3 regions of the Halomonas sp. DP3Y7-2 genome follow, and region 1 is predicted to be linked to each of the others. Evidence: riboswitches for the same ligand, from Rfam matches in the RefSeq annotation. Region 1 holds a riboswitch; each other region holds the start of a gene.
The links. A riboswitch is a leader RNA that binds a small molecule or an ion and turns the genes downstream of it on or off. The one in region 1 is predicted to bind thiamine pyrophosphate.

Region 1 (4,145 bases):
TCCTTGTCGGGCAGGCCCAGGTGCTCCTTGGGGGTGACGTAGCAGAGCATGGCGCAGCCGTACCAGCCGATCATCGCCGCGCCGATGCCTGAGGTGATGTGGTCATAGCCGGGAGCGATGTCGGTGACCAGCGGGCCCAGGGTATAGAAGGGCGCCTCGTCGCAGTACTCGAGCTGCTTGTCCATGTTCTCCTTGATCAGGTGCATGGGCACGTGGCCGGGCCCTTCTATCATCACCTGCACGTCGTGCTTCCAGGCAATGTGGGTCAGCTCGCCCAGGGTCTTGAGTTCGGCCATCTGAGCTTCGTCATTGGCATCTGCCACGGATCCCGGGCGCAGCCCATCGCCCAGCGAGAAGGCCACGTCATACTGCTTGCAGATCTCGCAGATCTCCTCGAAGTGGGTGTAGAGGAAGCTTTCCTGGTGGTGATAGAGACACCACTTGGCCATGATCGAGCCTCCCCGCGAGACGATGCCGGTGACTCGGCCAGCGGTCAGCGGCACATAGCGAAGAAGCACACCGGCGTGGATGGTGAAATAGTCCACCCCCTGTTCCGCCTGCTCGATCAAGGTGTCGCGAAAGACCTCCCAGGTCAGGTCCTCGGCCACGCCCTTGACCTTTTCCAGCGCCTGATAGAGTGGCACGGTACCGATCGGCACCGGTGAGTTGCGGATGATCCACTCACGGGTTTCATGGATGTTCTGTCCAGTGGACAGGTCCATGATCGTATCCGCCCCCCAGCGAATCCCCCAGGTCATCTTGTCCACTTCCTCTTCGATGGAGGAGGTCACCGCAGAGTTGCCTAGATTGCCGTTGATCTTCACCAGAAAGTTACGCCCGATGATCATCGGCTCGGCTTCGGGATGATTGATGTTGGCCGGGATGATGGCACGTCCGGCGGCCACTTCCTGGCGCACGAACTCGGGGGTGATCTCATCCGGCAAACGGGCTCCGAACGACTGGCCGGGGTGCTGGTGGCCAAGTATCGCTTCGACCTCGTCACTGCCACGATAAGGGTCCTGAAGGGCCTGTCGACGTTGATTCTCGCGAAGTGCAATGAACTCCATTTCCGGTGTGATGATGCCGCGCCGCGCGTAATGCAATTGGGTGACGTTGCCCGGGCGGCCATCGGCGGTCCTGGTGGCGCGGCGTGGTGTGCGCGTCAGCTCGAAGCGCAGCGGTGCCAGCAGCGGGTCATCGGCACGCCGGCGGCCGTACTCGGAGGTGGGACCGTCGAGCCACTCGGTGTCGTTGCGCTCCTCAATCCAGGGCCTGCGCAACTCGGCCAGTCCCTTGCGCAGATCGACCTGTATCGCCGGGTCGGTATAGGGGCCTGAGGTGTCGTACACCAGTAGCGGTGGATTGGCTTCGTCGGGGCCTGAGGTGCGCGTCGGCGACAGGGTGATTTCGCGAAATGGCACCCGCAGGTCGGGGCGGGAGCCCTCTACATAGACCTTGCGAGAGCCTGGCAGGGGAGTGACGGCGGCCTGGTCGACCCTGGCCGTCTCGGCCAGGAAGTGGGCGTCATGGCGGGATCTCGGATGAGACGAGGGATGGTCGAGTGACATAGGTGGTTTCCTCTCACGGCGGTGCAGGGCAAGTGGCGTCGCCCTGATGGTGGTAATGGCACGTCGCGAGGGAGAAGGGGGCGTCGAGGCCGTGGCCGTGAGCGCTTGATCCCTACGCTGGTCCTCGCCTCGATGCCGTAACATCGGGGGTATCCCCAGATCAGGTTCAACGGGTCTCATGCGCTGCATGATCTCAGCCGCTGGCTGCGGCACCCCGTCAAGCGTTGCTATTGTCAGCTTGTCTGTGTTGTCGAGCGCGATCACCCAGGTCGATCGCCCAGTACGATCGCTCAGTTCAATCGCCTAAAGGCGTCGCCAAGGTCAGTCACTCAGGTCTAGTCCCATCTGCCAGAAGTCTGTCTCGAGACGGGTCGCGTCGCTAAAGATGCGCGCCAGCCGTTCGAAACGAGCGCTCGATACCTGGCTGAGCTGGTCGTCGAGCCAGTGTCTTTCGCGCACGGCCGAGGCCTGAAAGTCAGGGCTTGCGTACATGGTGATCCAGGCATCGTAGGGATTGTCGCCACCACGCAGCGTCTCGGGATGATCCGCCAGCCAGCGACCGATATCGGCGTAGCCGACCATGCAGGGCGCCAGGGCAACGTGCAGGTCCAGCAGATCACCCCGACTGCCGGTGTCGAGGACGTAGCGGGTGTAGGCCAGGGTGGCACGTGCCTCCGGTAGACGGCTGAGCTCACTGTCGTCAATGCCCCATTCTCGGCAGTAGGCAAGATGCAGGCCCAGTTCGACCTCGAGGATCGTCTGCATCCCCTTGAAGGCCCCCTGCAAGCTCTCCAGGTTCTGGCTCTTGTAGGCAGCAAGGGCGTAGGCGCGTGAAAACTGCAGGAGAAACAGGTAGTCCTGCTTCAGATAGTGGCGAAAGCTGGCGTCATTCAGGTCGCCGCGCCCAAGTGCACGAACGAAGTCGTGCTCGGTATAGCGCCGCCAGTCGTCGCGGCAGGCAGCGATAAGGTCGTTGAAGCAGTAGCCCATGATAGCTCCGGCATAGTGGATCCGGTGGGCGGGGCAGAGAAGGACGGCGGGGAGGAAGGGCAGGCCCCCACAGGGAAGGCGTGCCACCGCCTGATTCCCTACGCCGGTTCAAGGTGTGAGTCCACACCGCACCCGGATCAGGTTCCACGGGATCGGTGCTGTCGGGCCGCTACACCACGCAGGCCCTGCACCATCTCAGCCGGATTGACCGGCACCCCGTCAAGCGAGTCGACCGCAGTCTAGCACGCCCCTGCGGCTTTGCCAGACACCACTTTCGGATAGCATCGGAAGGGGGCGTCAAGGGAGGTTGTCGAGAGAGACTACCTAATGATGACGCCGCGGCCATGAGGGTCACGGCCGCGGCGTCCTGCACCGACGCTGATGATGGCTTATGATGGATCAGCGACGATCTGGCGTGGGGGTGTCGATCGGGTGGCCAGGGTCGCTGTGCACCTCAGCCGATTGATGGGGGCGTCGGAAGGACTGCACAGGCATGTCTCGGGGACGCTCGCTGGGGGGAGCGGCCGGCGCGCCCGATGAGGGTAGCTGACTCTCGATGTGTAGATCGGCGACGACCCTGGGGGGGCGTGTCTCACTGGGTACCAGCAGAAGCCCGGCGCGGGCCAGGCGGCGGCCGATGGTCAGGCTGGAGCTCCAGCGCACCAGCGGAGCCGCCAGCACCAGGCCGAGCCAGACGGGCGTCAGCCAGAGAAAGAAGCTCGGAGTGTAGGCCCAGGTGACAAGAGCCCACACCGCACCAATCAGCGACCACAGCCAGGTATGGCGGAAGGCTTCCCGCCAGGGCAGTGCCCGCCCCTCTCGGGATTGCGGGTCCCAGGCAACGGTACGACCGGTCAGCACCTGGATCACGAAACGGCTGTGGAAGACCATCATCAGCGGTGCGATCAGCATGGCGAACAGGGTCTCCACCAGCATGCTCAAGACCAGTTTTGGGCGTCCCCCGTAGCCCTCTGGATCCCGCATGAGACCAAGTATCAGTCCCAGCACCTTGGGCATCAGCAGCATGCCCAAGGTGCCGATCAACAAGGGAATGATCAGGTTGGGCGGAGCGATGGGCCAGTCAGGGAACAACTGCGAGCTGGCGGTGAAGAAGTTCGTGGGAACGAGCGCCCTGATCAGCGCATCGATGGTACTGATGACCAGGATCGCCAGCCACACCAGCGACGACAGGTAGGCCAGCGCGCCGAAGAAGAAGTGCAGACGGCTCAGCACATGCAGGCCATGGCCATTCAGCAGGCGCAGATGCTGCAGGTTGCCCTGTACCCAACGTCGATCACGCTTGGCATAGTCGAGAATGTGGCTGGGCATTTCCTCATAGCTGCCGCCCAGGTCGGTGCGCATGCGCACCTGCCAGCCGGCCCGGCGCAACAGCGCTGCCTCGACAAAGTCATGACTGAGGATATCGCCACCCAGGGGCGGCTTGCCGGGGAGCTCGGGAAGGCCGCAGGCGTCGGTGAACGCGTCCACCCGAATGATGGCATTGTGGCCAAAATAGTTGGCTGCGGTGGCGTGCCAGAAGCTCAGCCCTGCCGCCAGCATGGGCGAGTAGAGCGCGGCAGCGAATTG
Region 2 (4,145 bases), 140 kb from region 1:
GTCCAGCACGGCCAGGGCAAAGCCCGTCCCCCGTGAAGTGCACTCCTCTATAAGTTCGTCGACATAGCGATCGAGCTGCGCCCGATTGGGCAAGCCCGTGAGCGGGTCACGCAATGCTTGATCTTCCAGCTCGTCGCGCTCCCTCTTGATTCGCGCTACGTCCAGTTCGTTGGTAATCACTCGCTCTACTGCACCGGTCAGCAGACGCACCAGCTCAATATCAACCTCTGAAAAGGGCTGGCGACGAGGTCTAGCGCTGGAAAAATTAAGCGTTCCCCAGACGGAGCCCTCTATCCAAATGGGCGCACCAATATAGGTTTCCAACTGAAACGCCTGGTAACAGGGGTGCCCGCTGACACGCTCATCACACCTGGCATGATGGGTAGCAAAGACGTCACACGCATCAAGGGTAAGACGGCAATACGTATCCCCCAGAGGAAAGGTATCCCCAGGACCTACCGGCGCCCCATCACTGGCCGCCCAGCGCACGCTGTACTGCTCACCCACCACCTCGCTGACCAGCGCGATGTCCAGGCCCAGGTAAACAAGGGCATCTCGCAGCAGCATGTCGACAATCTCGGACGTCTCGATATCCGTGCGGTTAACGCCGGTGTGCACATCCCGTAGCAGCTGAATCATCGATCGGTATTCAGAGACGTCCTGAATGATGGCGTAGAAGCCGGCGACACCGTCATCCACGATATCCGGCAAGTAGTTCACCTTGAAAAATGCTCTCCTGCCGTCCTGCAATACCAGTGAATCCTCGTAGCTGACCTCTACCCCCGCCAGGGCACGCGCGAAGCGCGGCTGAATCTTCGCATAGGAGGAGGCGTCGAGCACCGATGCCACTGGCTGACCTGCCAATTCAGACGACGTAAGGCCAATGAAGTCCTGATATGCCTGATTGTTGAAGCGAAAGCACAGGTCTCGATCCACATAGGCCACCATGACTGGAAGATGATCCGCTAGCCGAGCCACTACACCATGGTCAGGTCGTTGCTGCATCGGCAGACGCAGCACCATGCTGCCATCAGGCAGCATCACGTAAGCCGAGCTACGGCTTTGCCCCCTTCCCTGCTCATCCCACTGCCTGCCCGCACCCGCCATGGCTTCTGCAAGCCTGGCGGAGTGCCCCTGCAGCTCCGACAACGAACGTCCGACAACCTCATCGCGAGATCCTCCCAACACCGACGCACAATCGCCGGCCACGTCTAGCACCACCGCCGCTGGCGACACCCTGACGAGTACCGTCCCGGCAAGCGTCAATGCTTCTCGCACCCAGGCATACTGGTCCATGCTGGCTCTCCTGGTCGTTCCCCTGACGTGATAGGACGCACAAGCATCCTTCTGGCCTGCTCATGAATTTGGCTGTTTGTATGGTTGAATGCATCAGAATTTTCCACGCTGCGTGGACAGCACGTTCGCTCACGGTGCTCAAGAGGCGAATGCCATGTATTACCAGAACTTGATGGCGATCGAGAGAGCTCTCTCGCTCACGTACCAAGGACATGCCGCCTGGCTGGTGACTCAACTGGGCAGCGCTTACGGTCTTGTGGATTACCGTATGCAGACCACTCAAGCGGAGCCGGTTGACGACGACGGCAACGCCTATCGACTACCGCATCCGTTTAAGGACCAGCGCCAGCACGCCGACGTCCATCACTCCCCCCTGACGACAGTCCATGTCAGCCAGGGTCGCGACCACGTCGCGGAACTACTGCTGCCGGACAGCCCGACACAGACCCATCTGGAAGTCCTGCACGCGACGCTGCTCGGACAACCTTCGCTGGTTCGCCTTATCAACTTAAATGGCTCCCCCGCCCGACTGAGGCGTGCCGAGCAACATGAGCCACTGGTACAGCAATGCGATCAGCTGCTTGCGCTGCTGGTCCAACCTGCGCTGCGCCTGGTAATGGCTGGGCAGATCAGGGACGTACATCGCATTGGCCTGCATGCCCATCAGAGGGGATTCGAAGTCATCTGGTGCAGAGGCCAGCCAGGCACTGCGCTTGCCGAGGACACTGTCTCACCAGACACTCCCACGTCAGGCCTGTCCTTTCCCATGTCAGACCTGTCCTTTCCCATGGAAGTCCAGCACGCTGAAGCTGCCCACTTTCTTGCCGGCGGCGGAGGGCATCGGCGCACCCTCGTGCTGAACGCTACCTCTGATACGTCGCTGGCAGAGGTGGCGAAGAGCTCGGGTTGCTTCGACTGCAACAACAACCCCCACCCCAGGCTCTCGGAGACGACCCACTGGCTGGATCGGGCCTGCCAAACACTGTCACTCGAGGGGCGTTAGCGGCGCGATGCTTCCGCAACGAGCGCCCTACCTTTCTGCAATTGACAGCCCCGCGAGCCGGCCCTAGTCTGGACCTCTTCCTAGGGGAGCCCTACTGGCCATACAGGTCGTGACAGCGCCGCGACAGCGCTGTATCGCACCAAGGCCATAGTACGGGGCTGAGATTCCGCATTGCGCGGTAACCCTTTGAACCTGATCCGGGTCATGCCGGCGAAGGGAAGGATGGTTGCCGCACTCCCTCTTTCTTCCTGCCCGCCGTCCGTCCCGATGTCCACTGGTCCCTGCGGACAACGATAAGAAAGAGGTTTCTCTCGATGATGCTCGACCCTCTCTGGACGGCGCTGTGGCTGCTGCTGTGCGCTGCCATCTTTGCCATTCCAGGCCTGCTCTACGCCCGACGCCGTCGGGGCGGCCTTGATGACTACATCTCCGCACGTAACAGCCAAAACACTCGTGCCACGGTGCTGACGTTGATTGCCACCACACTGGGCACCTGGATCCTGTTTGGACCGGCCCAGGCTGCCACCTGGGGCGGTATCGCGGCGGTCATTGGCTACGCGCTCGGCTCCATGGTGCCTCGCCTGATGATGATTCCTCTTGGTCGACGCATGCGGGAGCTGATTCCCGAAGGCCACGGCCTGACCGAGTTCGTGATCCACCGCTACGGCCGCACGATGTATGCCTTCACCCTGGCGATTATGCTGTTCTACCTGTTTATCTCTCTGGCTGCAGGGCTGACCGCCATCGCCCACATGGTGACCCTGCTGGCCCCAATCCCCCTCTGGCTGACCGCCAGCGTGGTGATGGTCGCTACCCTGCTCTACACCTTTTACGGCGGCCTGCGCACCACCATCTTCACTGACAAGGTGCAGATGCTGGTGATCCTGCCACTGCTGGCTCTCTTGCTCATGTTTGGCTGGCAGGCGGCGGGTGGCGTTGCTCCGACGCTCGAGGGGCTGCACGAGCGTGCTCCGCAACTGCTGGATATCACCGATGCTGGCGGCCTGCGCGCTGGCCTGACCTTCTTTCTCGCGGTGATGCTAACGGGTCTGTTCTACCAAGGAACCTGGCAGAGGATCTATGCGGCCCGGGATACTCGCGTGCTCAGGCGTGGCTTTTGGATCGCGGGACTCTTCAACTTCCCGGTCATCGTGCTCATGGGTTTGTTCGGTCTGGCGTTCATCGGCCTGGGACTTGAGGGAGACGGCTCCGTCGCTCTGTTCAGCGTATTGTTGTCCGACGTGCCGCTGTGGTTTGCCTTGGCCCTGATTCCTCTTGGCCTTGCGCTGGTAATGAGTAGCGCCGACACAACGATCAATGCCACCTCCAGCATTATCGCCGTCGACATGCACAGGCTGCTGCCCCAGGCCAGTGAGGCGGCCTTGATGAGAATGGCGCGCTGGCTCATCGTCGTCGCTGCAATACCAGTGACGTGGGTCGCTGCGCAGGGCTACAGCGTCCTCTACCTGTTCCTGCTGGCAGACCTGCTGTGCTCTGCCGCAGCCTTTCCGGTGTTTTTCGGCCTGTTCAACCGCCGCTATCACGGTCGCAATGCTGTGATCAGTACCGCAGCAGGTCTGCTGGCCGGACTGTGGATGTTCCCCTCGCCTAACGGTGGCACCGCGACGCTACTGGAATCCTTCCTGCTGGCTGCCTTTGTTCCGGTGCTGGTATCTCTCGTCCTGATGAAGCTGATGCCATCTCGGGAGAGCTACGACTTCGACCGAATGAGCGGCCTGGTGAGACGCTTCCAGAACTAAGGAAACGCTGAATAAATGTTTCGAGCGATGACAGGTCGGTAGCTGCCGGAGCGGAAAGACCGGAGTTTACATGCGGTTAAATGAGG
Region 3 (4,145 bases), 140 kb from region 1:
TCGCGCAGCGTCTTGCCCTCATATTCCCGGCGGAAGACCCCACGTCGCTGCAATTCCGGCACGACCTGCTCGACGAAGTCCTCGATGCCCTGAGGCAGTGAGGGTGGCATCAGGTTAAAGCCTTCGGCCCCACCCTGTTCGACCCAGCGCTGCATCTCATCGGCAATTCCCTCCGGCGTGCCGACCATCGTGCAGTGCCCACCTCCGGCGGCGAGCCGCCCCATTAGCTGTCTCAGGGTTGGCCGTTCGCTCTCGATAATGCGCAGGATGGTGGCATAGCGTCCTTTCGGACCCGTAAAAGCCTCCAGCGGCGGCAGCGCGGGCACGGGCGCATCCAGCTCCCAGTGACTGACGTCCTGGCCGATAAACTGGCTCAACTGTCGTCGCGAGGCCTCTACCGGCAGCAACTCGTCAAGTTCACGCTGCTTGCGTCGGGCCTCTTCCTCGGTAGACCCGACGTAGGTCACAAGCCCCGGCATGATCGCCACCCTTGAACGGCCTGCGGCTTTTACCCTCGCCTTGAGGTCACCGCAGTAAGCCTGGGCCGATGGCAGGTCGTAGGCCACCGCGTAAATGGCTTCGGCATAGCGTGCCGCCAGGTCTCGCCCCTGTTCTGATGCCCCCGCCTGAAATAGCACGGGATGGCCCTGTGGCGAGCGAGGCACCGTCAAGGGGCCATCGACCAGAAAATGCTCGCCGCGGTGATGAATCGGTTGCACTAGAGCAGCATCCGCATAATCGCCGTGGCGATCTCGCAGCAGCGCGCCATCGCTCCAGGAGTCCCACAGCGCCAGCACGGTATTGGCAAACTCTTCCGCTCTAGCGTAGCGCTGCGCGTGGCCCGGCATACCTTCCAGGCCATGATTGCGCGCCTCGCTGTCGAACATTGACGTCACCAGGTTCCACCCAAGCCGTCCGCCCGAGATATGGTCCAGCGATGCCAGCATGCGAGCCGCATGAAAGGGCGTATAGAAGGTACTGGAGACGGTCGAGATCAGGCCGATATGCTGTGTGGCACGCGCCATCGCGGCAAGCATTGTCAGCGGCTCCAAGGTCCACAGCGGACCGTCTGCGACATTGCCCGCGGCATGGCCATCGGCAAAGAAAACCGCATCCAGGCGACCGCGTTCGGCAAGCTTGGCCAGCTCTTCGTAGTAGGCGATATCCGCCAATCGCTCGACGCTGGAATCAGGGTGTCGCCAGGCCGCCTTGTGATGACCGCAGCCCAGGATGAAGAGATTCAAGTGCATAGAGGTCATCAGCCTTTCACCAGTCCGCCATCGACAATCAGATTCTGCCCGGTGATGGCCCTGGCCCACGGGGAAGCCAACAGCAGTACCGCGTCTGCAAACTCTTGCGGGGTGGTCACCCGTCGCAGCGGTGTGTTGGCGGCGATGAGGTCAAACACCGCGTCTGGTGTGGCCCTGGAAGCGTCCGTCGTGCGCAGCAAGCCGCCGGACACCATATTGACGCTGATATTGTCTGGGCCGAGATCCTGCGCCAGCGTACGCGTCAGCGACAGCAGCGCCGCCTTGGCCGCGGTGTAGTCGTGATACGGCACCACCGGGTTCTGGAACAGGTTGGTACCAATATTGATGACACGCCCGACACCCGCCTCGCGCATGCCGGGAAGCGCTGCCTGCACCGTGTTGAGCGCACCACGCACCACACCCTGAAGTTGATGGTCCAGATGCTCCCAGCTCAGCGAGTCAGGCCCAGGCCGTGCGTCCCCATTGAATGCAAAGTCCGGCAGCGCATTGTTGACCAAGGTAGTCACAGGCCCACCGAAGCCCTCACTGGCCCTCGCCAACATGGCCTCCACGCCATCCCGATCGCACACATCCGCAGCGACGGCCAAGGCATGTTCCGGGTAATCAGCGACTAGCGCCCGGGCGCCTTCTTCGCTGCAGCGGTAGTTGACCACCACGCGAGCGCCTTCTCGCAGGAAGGCGCGCGCCAGGTGAGCGCCCAGACCACGCCCTGCGCCGGTAATCAGCACAATTTGAGCGGAGATATCAGGCGCAACGGGGTCGACAACAGAAGAGGTATCGGGAGCGGTCATGCGATGAGTCCTTGGTCGAGGCGGGGAACGCACGTCGAGCCAGGGACAGACGACTGCGCTGACATCCCTTCGCCGGTATGAACTGGATCAGGTTCGACGGGTATTTCTCAGCCCTGGCTCAGCCAGGACACCCCGTGTCATGCGATCTCGACCTTAGCCCATCACCTTGCCCGGAACAAGACAGCGAGTATCAAGCAGATGAAAGGGCCTACCCTGATTTGCCATCCTGGCACACGCCGCGACAACCCTATCGCGCCCCGGCCCCTTCACCAATCAAATGTATACACATTTAAGCGACGTCTTTCGACCTGCACGGCCTTGGGCTTTGCTTGCCTTCCCGCTGTGACTCTCGCCCATTCTCCCCCTCTATCCTGACCCTCTCGTCTACCTTGTTACCACCCCCTACTTTGGTACTACCCATTATCGGATCGACGCTTAGAAGGATATTCAACGTATTGTTTATCAAAAATAAATTAATATAAGAGTGATCTATCTTTCATCATGAAAGGGAGCTGACGTGATCGCCAGCTCACTCGGCTCTAGCCTTTTCGATCTTTATTGTATATACATTATGACGGATTGACGGACCGCATCAGCGGTTCGCCAAGGAAGCGCTGAGCACCTCCGCTCAGGCATCGGTGCAGCGTTTCCCTAAGCCTGCCACACGCATCTGTGAGATCGGCCGATGACAACACCCGACAATGCTGATCCACTGCGCCACCTGGTAACGCCATCACCCGTGGAGAACAAGAATATGTCCGCCTCCAGCAGAAGGCCGCTAAGAAAAGCCGTCTTCATACCCACCTTTTCCATCATCATGGTGGCCGTGGCCACTGGCCTCATCAACAACGACATGCTGGTCGATGTTGCCAAAGGGGTCTTCTACATCTCCCTGTCTGACTTTGGCTGGCTGTATCAGCTGATTGCCGTAACGGCCCTGGTGGTGTCGGGCTTCATCTTCTTCTCCCGGGCCGGTGATATTCGGCTGGGTGGCAAGGATGCAACGCCTACCTTTTCCTTCGCTGCCACCTTCGCCATGGCGCTGACGGGAGGGATTGCCACGGGGGTCGTCACTTACTCCGTCAATGAACCGATCATCTATCTAGGCAACATCTACGGCGAAATCAGTCACCAGAGCTTCGCTCCCGGCAGTGGCGAGGCCGCCATCTTTGCCTTGGCAAGAAGCTTCCACAACTGGTCATTCATTCCCTACGCACTTTATTCCATCGTGGGGCTGATGATCGGCTACATGCACTTTAACCGCAGAGAACGCTTCTCGATCTCCTCAACCGTCAGCCCCGTACTGGGCAGGCACGGCAGCAAGATCTGGGTAAGGTCCCTGATCGATATCAATTCCGTTCTGGCCATCGCGCTCGGCCTGGCCTCTTCTCTTGGCGCAGGTCTGGCATTGATCAGCTCAGGCATCGAAGCACAGTACGGCATCGAATCCAACGCCATGACCTGGCTGGTGCTGACGATTGCCATCTCGGCGATCTTCATCACCTCCGCTGTCTCGGGATTGAAACGCGGCATCCGCGTGCTGTCATCGATCAACGCCTATATCTTCTATGCCTTCGTCGCGATTCTGATCATTGTCGGGCCACTCAACTATATTCTGAGCCTGTCGGTGACAAGCCTCGGCTACTGGGCAGACAACTTCTTTCTTTGGGCTTTCGATACCAAGGAGTCTGGTGGCGAAGCGCTGGTCACCTGGTGGACGATGTATGACTGGTCGATCTGGATCGCCTACGCCCCCCTCATGGGACTGTTTCTGGCCCGTATCTCCTACGGCAGAACGCTCAGGGAGTTCCTCATCATCAACTGGATTCTGCCCTCTGTCTTCGGCCTGGTCTGGTTTGCCATCTGGGGTGGGTCCGCCCTCAAATGGCAGATGGATGGAACGCTGGATCTGATCAGCATCATCAATGACAGTGGCGCGGTATCCGGACTGTGGGGCTTCCTCCAGCACCTGCCCATGGCCAGCCTGCTGGTACCGCTGGCGATTTTCACCCTGGTCATTTCATTTGCAACGGCGGCAGACTCCATGTCATCGACCATCGCGACCATCTGCACCAGCAACATG

Region 2: linked by a shared signal. The riboswitch ahead of KUV45_RS15570 (sodium:solute symporter family protein) and the one ahead of tenA (thiaminase II) in region 1 are both predicted to bind thiamine pyrophosphate.
Region 3: linked by a shared signal. The riboswitch ahead of KUV45_RS15560 (3-oxoacyl-ACP reductase) and the one ahead of tenA (thiaminase II) in region 1 are both predicted to bind thiamine pyrophosphate.

What each region holds. Positions count from the first base shown of each region.
Region 1 covers NZ_JAHVKJ010000010.1:581,754-585,898, forward strand. The annotation lists gene thiC (phosphomethylpyrimidine synthase ThiC) at 1-1,568, opposite strand, end outside; TPP riboswitch at 1,661-1,795, opposite strand; gene tenA (thiaminase II) at 1,890-2,558, opposite strand; TPP riboswitch at 2,636-2,787, opposite strand; gene mdoH (glucans biosynthesis glucosyltransferase MdoH) at 2,958-4,145, opposite strand, start outside.
Region 2 covers NZ_JAHVKJ010000010.1:722,905-727,049, reverse strand. The annotation lists gene KUV45_RS15580 (diguanylate cyclase) at 1-1,296, opposite strand, end outside; gene KUV45_RS15575 (hypothetical protein) at 1,451-2,299, shown strand; TPP riboswitch at 2,372-2,535, shown strand; gene KUV45_RS15570 (sodium:solute symporter family protein) at 2,614-4,059, shown strand.
Region 3 covers NZ_JAHVKJ010000010.1:718,550-722,694, reverse strand. The annotation lists gene KUV45_RS15565 (LLM class flavin-dependent oxidoreductase) at 1-1,259, opposite strand, end outside; gene KUV45_RS15560 (3-oxoacyl-ACP reductase) at 1,259-2,062, opposite strand; TPP riboswitch at 2,110-2,207, opposite strand; gene KUV45_RS15555 (BCCT family transporter) at 2,748-4,145, shown strand, end outside.